One region of the Faecalibacterium sp. I3-3-33 genome, then DNA from elsewhere that is predicted to be linked to it. Evidence: predicted binding sites of a transcription regulator. Region 1 holds the regulator's gene; each other region holds the start of a gene.
The links. The regulator Rex, encoded in region 1, represses fermentation and respiration genes when NADH is low (regulators of the CRP and FNR family bind a similar motif). The targets are predictions, from matches to a motif close to ATTGTTAANNNNTTAACAAT.

Region 1 (3,253 bases):
GCGGTGGAAGAAGCAGCGGGCTTGCTGCCGCAGGCAGCCAGCAGACCTGCAGCACCGACAGCGCCGGTAGCCATCAGGAAGTTACGACGAGAAATTGCCTTGCTCATTTTTGTTCTCCTCCTAATAGAAAACATCTTCATGCAGGGGGTCTGCACATGCCCCCTTGTATACAATTATGATAACAAAAGCCACAAGAAAAAGAAAGATGCAATTTACAGTGATACAGGATAAAAACGTACAAATATTGCCCTTGTTTTCAGAACAGATTCGACGTCCTTGCCGAAATGAATAAACTTGCGCTGAAAAACTGTGCAACTTGTATACTTCAATGACTTGCATAAAAATCTGGGATGCAACAGGGGCATAACGGCAAAAATTTCAATAATTCCTGTTACATTTGCCGTTCTGCCTGTAAAATTTCACGCTTTGCAGCTGCCACCCATACCCATCTTCTTTAGCCCGTTCTCCCCTTCAGCAGACAAATGTCCCGCCGCAACTGATATATCAATAGTGCAAAAAACGTGCGTATTTCGCCCAGTTGATATATCAGTCCCTCTAAATGCAACAAATTGATATATCAGTCTGTATACAGCCTATGGGGGGTACCCCTTCCGTCTGCTCACTGCGTTCGCAGTCACCTTCCCCAAGGGCAGCGTCCTCGCCCTCTCAGTCACCTGCGGTAACAGCTCTCCCAAAGGGAGAGCCAAGAGCACTGCCGGAAGCTTCCTCGGTATACCTAATACTTTAGCGATAAACCTTACGGCTTGGCTCTCCCTTCGGGAGAGCTGGCGCGGGAGCGCCTGAGAGGGTTCATTCCACGCAAAAAAGCCGCTGCACCCGGCACGGTGCAGCGGCTTGTATATAATATAAAAGTATCTCAGTTTTCCTTTGCAGCGTAGAACGCCCGCCGCGCTTTGAAGTAGCACTGGGGGCACATGCTGACGTACTGCACATCGTTTTCAAGGTCGATGGCTACCTGCTCGCCCTCAAAGACGAACTGCCCGTTCACCTTGCGGCAGTTGCAGATGGCCTTGCGCCCGCAGGTGCATATCGTCTTCATCTCCTCGATGGTGTGCGCCAGCTCCAGCAGACGGGTAGAGCCCGGGAATCCCTTGAGGGAAAAATCTGCCCGCAGACCGTAGCAGATCACCGGGATGTTCAGATCTACCGTGACCATGAACAGCTGCTCGGCCTGCTCCGGGGTGAAGAACTGGCTCTCGTCGCACAGCACACAGGCCAGCGGCCCGGCGGCATCGTTTGCCGCCTTCACAGCTGCAAACACGTCCAGCTCCGGCGGGATCAGCAGGTCTGCTTTGCGGCGCACGCCCAGACGGCTCACCAGCTCCCCGCCGCCCTTGGTATCCACCTGCGGCTTTAAAATGAGCACCTTCATGCCCTGCTCTTCGTAGTTGTGTGCCACCTGCATCAGCGCCGTGCTCTTGCCGCTGTTCATGGCACCGTAGCGGAAATACAATTTTGCCATGCCGTCACTCCTGATTGCGCAGACGGTAGCCCAAGCTCATCAGGCTGTCGCCCAGATGGACGTTTTCCACCACCACATCGGGGTAAGGCACCGACAGGTCATAGTGGGAGAAGTTCCAGAAGCCCTCGATGCCCAGATCCACCAGCCGTCCGCTCACCTGCTGTGCACCATCGCGGGGCACACAGAGCACCGCCACCTTGGGCTTGTTTTCCTCGCAGAATGCCTCCAGCTCGTCAATGTGCCGGATGCGGATGCCGCTGATCTCCTTGCCCACCTCGTTTTCAGCCACATCAAAAGCGGCGATCAGTTTGTAACCGTTGGTGTCGGTGGTGATAAAGCGGCTCACCGCCTTGCCCAAACGGCCGCAGCCGATCAGAATGGTGGGCAGGCGGTCGCCGTTGCCGAACAGCAGGCTTTCCAGAATGGAAAGCAGGTTCTCCACCGAGTAGCCGATGCCCTGCCGTCCGTTCACGTCACCGATGCAGTTGAAGTCCTGCCGCACCTGCGAGGCGGTGGTGCCCATCTGGGAAGCCAGCTCCCGGGAGGAGATGCTGGTAATGCCGTCGGCCTGCAAGGAGCGCAGATACCGGTAATATTTGGGGAGACGCTTGATCACAGGGATCGATGCTTTTTGGGGGGTGTTCATAGGAAAATTCTCCTTTCTGCCCAACGCGCTGCAGCTTCTGCCGCCATGCAAGGGGCTTCTTTGCGCGCAGAGAGATGTTCCGTTTTATCCTGTTATATTATTTAAAGTATACAGCATGAAAGGCGAATGTCAAATACCTATTTGTAAAAAAGCAAAAAATTCACAAAGTTTTTTGTTTCTTTTCTCCTGCATACTTCCCCGGCTGCCGGGGGATACTGACCCCACAAAGACCCCGCTACGGAAGGAGAACGCGCATGGATACGGCAAAAGACACCCCCGCAGAGCAGCACCGGATGGAAAAAGAGGATATCGAAGATCTGGGCACGGTCACCCTGAGCCGGGGCGGTCATGTCATCCACTGCCTGACCGTCATCGGCCAGATCGAAGGGCATACCGAAGCGCCGCAGGGGCAAAAGACCACCAAATACGAGCACGTCATCCCCCAGCTGGTGGCGGTACAGGAGGACCCCCGCATCGAGGGGCTGCTGGTGCTGCTGAACACGGTGGGCGGCGATGTGGAGACCGGCCTTGCACTGGCAGAGCTGATCGCCAGTATCTCCAAGCCCAGCGCCACACTGGTGCTGGGCGGCGGGCACTCCATCGGCATCCCGCTGGCGGTCAGCGCGCGGCACAGCTTTATTGTCCCCACCGCCACCATGACAGTGCATCCGGTGCGGCACTCCGGGCTGATCTTAGGCGTGCCGCAGACCATGCACTGCTTTGAGCAGATGCAGCAGCGCATCACCGGTTTTGTAGCCGCCCACAGCGGCATGCCGGAAAAGCGCTACACCCAGCTGATGCTCCACACCGGGGAGCTGGTCATGGACATGGGCACAGTGCTGGACGGACGCCGCGCCGTAAAGGAAAAGCTGATCGACGAGCTGGGCGGTCTTTCGGACGCGCTGGCATGGCTGTATAAGGAAATTGAGCGGGGGTGAATCTTTGCGGCTTCCCCCGCCGGGCGATTTGAACTGCGCTCCGCGTTCGCTTTGCGCATATTCAGCGGAATTATTTTTTTATTTGCAGTTCCGAAACGCCTGCGGGCGTTTCGGAACTGCCTTTTCACGAGAGGGGCTGGATTCGTTCCATTTTCCTCCAACAAAAACAACATTATGGTTTGCCAT
Region 2 (3,253 bases), 530 kb from region 1:
TATATCCAGAATTGCTCTGTCAGCGGCAGAATCAACGTACAAGGCGGCTTCCGCACATGGATCGGCGGCATTTCAGGTCGAGGCCAGCAGAATTGCCGCACCTATGTGCAGAACTGCACGAATAAGGCGGATATCACCTATACACGCGGAGAAGGCACTTACGAATGCGAAGTCGGTGCATTGCATGGTTTCCAGGCAGATGTGAGCGACTGCACCAACTATGGTACCATTACGGCCAACGGCAAGGGCATGGAAAGTTGTGTGCGTACAGTAGGCAGTGGCAACACCGACTACGGCAAAACAATCATCAACGGCGTGGAGCGCACCGCAGCATAAACATTTCTCAGCGATAAGGGAAAGCAGAAAACAGCCCCAACAAAAAGAGATAGACTTCCCGGAAAGGGCGGTCTATCTCTTTTTTTGTCATGAGCTGAAACTGCAACAAAAACTTTTTTTTAATAAATAGCCAAAATAATGGAAATGTAAAGGCATGAGCCTTTGCCGCTGGCAGATAAAAGCATAGAATAACAAAAAAGTCTGAACTGAGGCATCAGCCACCGGTTCAGACTTTTTTCATACCATAAAACCACAGACGGCTGCGGCCAGCAGCCTGCGGTTCAGTTTGTTGTCAGCACTCATCGTACTGCTTTTGCAGGTATTGTAGGCACTGGACGGCGTTTTCCGGGGTAGTGTTCTCCAAGGTGGCGAACACATAGGGCTTTTGCTCCTTGGCGAACCGCAGAATGGTGCGGTAGTCGCCCATGCCGCCCTGCCCGGCACCGGTGGCAGCCAGCTGCCCGCCGGCATCCTGCCGCAAGAAGTCCTTGAAGTGGATCATGGCCACGTCCTTGCCCAGCAGCTCGATAGCCTCGGCGAACACTTCCTCCCGGCGGTCTACGTTTTCCATGTTCAAAAGGTTCACCGGGTCCAGCAGAATTTGCAGATTGGGGCTGCCGATCTCGTCCAGTACAGTGCGGGCGCGGCGGGCGTCATACACGATGTGCTTGACCACCGGCTCAATGGCAATGGTCACGCCGTACTGCTCGGCGCAGCGCACCACCGGCTTGAAGTTTTTGATAAAGGTGGCAAGGGCGGCATCGCTGCGGCACTCCGGGCAGAACTTGTACTCCGCGTTGGGTGCACCGGTCTCGGTGCCCACCATGCCGCAGCCCAGCAGGCTGGCAAAGCGGATATGCGCGTAGTACTTTTCCTGAATGGCGTGCAGGGCATCCGCATCCGGGTGCGCCAGATTCAGGTAGTTGCCCAGCACCGCAATGTCCAGCTCGTTTTTGGCAAACAGGCGGCGCAGATAGGCCGCGTAGCCGGGGGTGAGAGCAGAGGGGGTGTTGGGCAACTCCTTCAGGGATTTGCTCAGTGCCAGATGCACGCAGGAAAAGCCCTTCTGGTGCACCAGCGGCAGCACCTGCTCAATGGGCAGCTTTTCCGCGTCGTGCAGACGCAGACCGAATTGGATCATGCTTGGTTCCTCCTTTGATTTGAGTGCGTTTTTACCATTATACACCAAAAATGTCTGCGGGGGAACACCTTAGATGTCTTTTGGCAGGTGCTGTTTGTCACCCCGGGTGGCACCCGGCGGCGCAGGTAATACAGATGTGTGTTATGCAGAGGGCGAAATGCTGATTTGTTGGCTTCTTTGTTAGATTATGCCATCCTTTCCGGGCATTTTGCAACGCATATAAAAGCAAAAATCCCACGATACACGCCGCCATTCTAGCGGTATATCGCAGGATTTTTCTTGGAGCTGGTGACAGGAGTTGAACCTGCAACCCACTGATTACAAATCAGTTGCGCTGCCATTGCGCCACACCAGCAAAGGTTACCAGAATAGTATAACACAGGCACGGCCATTTGGCAAGGATTGTTTTTTTGCAGGGGATGATAATCCTTGGAAACAGACAAAAATAACAGAAAACGATACACAAGTATAAAAATATGCTACAAATTTAAACAATTTTACATTGCAAATTTTTTGACGATGTGCTATGCTGAAACGTAGAGAAACGCCGCCGGAAAGGCGGCTGCAAACAGATTTGGAGGATTTATATTATGGCTGACCGCATTGTTCTGAATACCATCTCCTACCACGGCCACGGCGCTATCGAGAACATCGTTCCCGAGTTGACCGCCCGCGGCTACAAGAAGGCTTTCGTCTGCTCCGACCCCGACCTGATCAAGTTTGGCGTTACCAAAAAGGTCACCGACCTGCTGGATGCTGCAAACTTTGCCTACGCTGTGTACAGCGAGATCAAGCCCAACCCCACCATCGCCAACGTACAGGACGGCGTGGCTGCCTTCAAGGCTGCCGAGGCTGACTGCATCGTGACCATCGGCGGCGGCTCCTCCATGGATACCGCAAAGGCCATTGGTATCATCATCAATAACCCTGAGTTTGCGGACGTCCGCTCTCTGGAAGGCGTTGCTCCCACCAAGAAGCACGCAGTGTTCACCATTGCAGTGCCCACCACCGCCGGTACTGCTGCTGAGGTCACCATCAACTACGTCATCACCGATGTGGAGAAAAAGCGCAAGTTCGTCTGCGTCGACACCAACGATATCCCCGAGATCGCTGTGGTCGACCCCGATATGATGTCCTCCATGCCCAAGGGCCTGACTGCCGCTACCGGTATGGATGCGCTGACCCACGCCATCGAGGGCTACATCACCAAGGGCCACTGCGTCATCTCCGATATGTTCCATCTGGAAGCCATCAAGCTCATCAGCCAGAGCCTGCGCGGCGCTGTGCAGAACACCCCGGAGGGCCGCGAGGGCATGGCTCTGGGTCAGTACATTGCCGGTATGGGCTTCTCCAACGTGGGTCTGGGCATCGTGCACTCCATGGCACACGGCCTGTCTGCTCTGTATGATACCCCCCACGGTGTGGCCTGCGCCATTCTGCTGCCGGTGGGTCTGGAATACAACAAGAGCGTTGCCGGTGAGCGTTACCGCGCCGTGGGCAAGGCCATGGGCGTTATGGGCATCGACGAGATGAACGATGTGGAAGCCGCTGATGCCACCATCGCTGCCGTCAAGCAGCTGAGCGCAGATGTGGGCATCCCCGCAAACCTGCACGGCATCCTGAAGGAACAGGATATCCAGTTCCTCGCCGAGTCCGCTTTTGCAGACGCCTGCCGTCCCGGCAACCCCCGCGACACCAGCGTGGAGGAGATCGTGGAGCTGTATAAGAGCCAGCTGTAATCTACAAAAGTAAACTCCGAGAGCCGCTGCACCGTGC
Region 3 (3,253 bases), 880 kb from region 1:
CCTTCAGCTGGCTGTTGTATGCGAACTCGTCCAGCATCTCGCGGGTGATGGGGCTGTAGCCGTACTTCTTCTGGTAGGTCTCGTTGGTGCAGACGTTCTCAGCGGTCATGCCCATGTGCTTGTTGAAGCCGCAGGCATCCCACAGTGCATCGTTGACCATGGTATCCACGATCTCGCTCTTGCCCATGGGAGCGCCCATGCGGTAGCCGTAGCGAGCCTTCTGCAGTGCGAAGGGAGCCATATCCATGTTCTCCATGCCGCCTGCAACAACGATATCAGCATCGCCTGCCTCGATCATCTGAGCAGCCATGTTCACGCAGTTCAGACCGGAGCCGCAGACCACGTTGACGGTGACAGCGGGGGTCTCGATGGGCAGACCAGCCTTCAGGGCAGCCTGACGAGCGACGTTCTGGCCCAGACCAGCCTGAATGACGCAGCCCATGTAAACATGATCGACCTGCTCGGGCTTGACGTTTGCACGGTCCAGAGCTTCCTTAATGACGATGGAGCCCAGCTCAGCAGCGGGAACGTTGGCCAGAGTGCCACCGAACTTGCCGATAGCGGTGCGGCATGCAGATGCGATAACGATCTTTTTCATGTGAATAGCCTCCTGAATTGTGTATGTGTGTTACTTATCGGTTACCCATTTATCAAAACGCCCTGCGGCATTTTTGCGGTATCAGGTCTCTTCCCTCTCCCGGAGCTGTGCGTATTTTTCGTTGACGGCCTTTTCCACATTGGGTGTGACGAACTTGCTGATGTCACTGCCGTAATACGCTGCTTCCTTTACGATGGTGGAGGAAAGATAACTCCATTTGATGCTGGTGGCAAGAAACATGGTCTCGATGCCGGGCATCAGTGCGTGGTTCGTTTGCGCAAGCTGGATCTCGTTTTCAAAGTCCGTTACCGCCCGCAGCCCGCGCACCATTACGGATGCGTGGCGCTTTTTTGCGAACTCCACGGTCAGGCCGTCGAAGCCTTCCACGGTCACGTTGGGGATGTTCTTGCAGCATTCCTGCAGCATAGCCACCCGCTCCTCCACTGTGAACAGCGGATGCTTGGCGCTGTTGATCAGCACCGCCACAATGAGGTGGTCGTTGATCTTTGCTGCGCGCTTGATGATATCAAGATGTCCCTTGGTGACCGGATCGAACGACCCGGGATAAACTGCTGTTGCCATCGGTCAGTGTCCTCCTTGTGCGCTGTAATTACTAAGCGCGATGTGGTTCTGCCATGATAGCACTTTCCAGCCTTGGGTGCAACCTGTAACTGCTGTGGTGCGTTTTATCGTTAAATTTTAAACGAATCATTCCGCACTGCTCCGCAGTTGCTTCCCACGCTATTAGTAAAGCACATCGTCAAAATTTTATCAAGACTTTTTCTCAATTTTTTTGTTTTTTACGTACCAAACAATCCCCACATAAAGCCAAGAAAACTGTTCATTATGCTATACCGGCTGTTTTTTAGCCAAAACTATTGATTCTACACTTTGTTAATGTTATAACTAAGTTGAGCTGTTCTGCGCAGCGCGGAACACACACTGCTGCCTTGTTTATAAGGTTACCATACAGATGTGGCAAAACGGTGTGCATTCCGCAAAACAGGCGTAAAACAGCTGCATAATTTGTCCGCACAGAATTGTTTACAATTCTTTTATGTATTTTAAGAGAGGATGGTTTATAATGGATTGCAAGGAACTGTACGCACAGAAGCTTATGACTGCTGCGCAGGCTGCTGCTCTGGTCAAAAGCGGCGACTGGGTGGATTACGGCTGGGCTGTGAACACCCCTGTGGCCGTGGATGCCGAACTGGCGAAGCGCCTGCCGGAGCTGGAAGGGGTCAACTTCCGGGGCGGCATTCTGATGTGGGTGCCGGAGATCTTCCAGATCGACGACCCTGCTGCCCACATGACTTGGAACAGCTGGCACATGGGCGGCATTGAGCGCAAGGCCATTGCGCAGGGCTTCTCCTTCTACTCCCCCATCCGCTACTCTGAGCTGCCCCGCTACTACCGCGAGAGCAGCGACCCCGTGGATGTGGCAGTATTTCAGGTGACCCCCATGGACGAGCACGGCTACTTCAACTTCGGCCCCAGCGCTTCGCATCTGGGCGCTGTTTGTGAGAAGGCCAAAAAGATCATCGTGGAGGTCAACACCAATATGCCGCGCTGCCTTGGCGGCATGGAGAACTGCGTACACGTTTCTCAGGTGACCGGCATTGTAGAGGGCGCAAATCCCCCCATCGGCCAGATGGCCGCTGCCGGTGCCGCCACCGAGGTGGATCTGAAGGTGGCCAACCTCATCGTGCCGCAGATCCCTAACGGTGCCTGCCTGCAGCTGGGCATCGGCGGTATGCCCAACGCCATCGGCGGGCTGATCGCACAGAGCAATCTGAAGGATCTGGGCGTGCACACCGAAATGTATGTGGATGCCTTTGTGGATATTGCCAAGGCCGGCAAGATCAACGGCAGCCGCAAGCAGCTGGACAAGGGCCGTCAGGTCTACGCCTTTGGTGCCGGCACCCAGAAGATGTACGATTACCTGAACGATAACCCGGAGTGCATGTCTGCCCCGGTGGACTACACTAACGACATCCGCAGCATTTCCGCACTGGATAACTTTATCTCCATCAACAATGCCGTGGATATCGACCTGTTTGGTCAGGTGAATGCCGAGAGCGCCGGTGTGAAGCACATTTCCGGCGCAGGCGGTCAGCTGGACTTCGTGCTGGGCGCATACCTTTCCAAGGGTGGCAAGAGCTTTATCTGCCTGTCCTCCACCTTCTTTAATAAAAAGACCGGCCAGCTGGAAAGCCGCATCCGTCCCACGCTGGAGAATGGCAGCATCGTTACCGACACCCGCGCCAACGTGCACTATCTGTGCACCGAGTATGGCTGCGTGAACCTGAAGGGCTTGACCTCCTGGGAAAAGGCCGAGGCTCTGATCAGCGTGGCACACCCGGATTTCCGTGAGGAGCTGATCCGCGAGGCCGATAAGCTGCATATCTGGCGCAGAAGCAACAAAATTTAATAAGCGCTGCGGGTATTCCCGCTGCCCGCAGCAGGAATGGAGTTTGTCATGATGGACAAAAAGCCGCACATCAAACCGTATCTCTATGGGATGCTCGCAGGGTTTGGTGCCATTGCACTGAGCATCATCTTCTTTTTCCTCATTTACCGCTTTGACGGCTTCGGCTCGGCTATCTCTACCCTGACCGGCATCCTGATGCCCTTTATCTACGGTGCCGTCATTGC

Region 2: a site for Rex is predicted at 1,979-1,998, ahead of fucO (lactaldehyde reductase). Genes of this name have one in related genera too.
Region 3: a site for Rex is predicted at 1,355-1,374, ahead of coaD (pantetheine-phosphate adenylyltransferase). Genes of this name have one in related genera too.

What each region holds. Positions count from the first base shown of each region.
Region 1 is NZ_CP094469.1:599,968-603,220, reverse strand. Features, by position in the region: gene MTP39_RS02865 (ABC transporter substrate-binding protein) at 1-107, opposite strand, end outside; gene MTP39_RS02860 (thymidine kinase) at 878-1,483, opposite strand; gene MTP39_RS02855 (redox-sensing transcriptional repressor Rex) at 1,488-2,129, opposite strand; gene MTP39_RS02850 (ClpP family protease) at 2,384-3,067, shown strand.
Region 2 is NZ_CP094469.1:1,133,358-1,136,610, forward strand. Features, by position in the region: gene MTP39_RS05505 (leucine-rich repeat domain-containing protein) at 1-336, shown strand, start outside; gene MTP39_RS05510 (sugar phosphate isomerase/epimerase family protein) at 629-1,477, opposite strand; tRNA gene MTP39_RS05515 (tRNA-Thr) at 1,758-1,832, opposite strand; gene fucO (lactaldehyde reductase) at 2,068-3,216, shown strand.
Region 3 is NZ_CP094469.1:1,476,560-1,479,812, reverse strand. Features, by position in the region: gene MTP39_RS07095 (acetyl-CoA C-acetyltransferase) at 1-598, opposite strand, end outside; gene coaD (pantetheine-phosphate adenylyltransferase) at 680-1,180, opposite strand; gene MTP39_RS07085 (butyryl-CoA:acetate CoA-transferase) at 1,683-3,029, shown strand; gene MTP39_RS07080 (AI-2E family transporter) at 3,078-3,253, shown strand, end outside.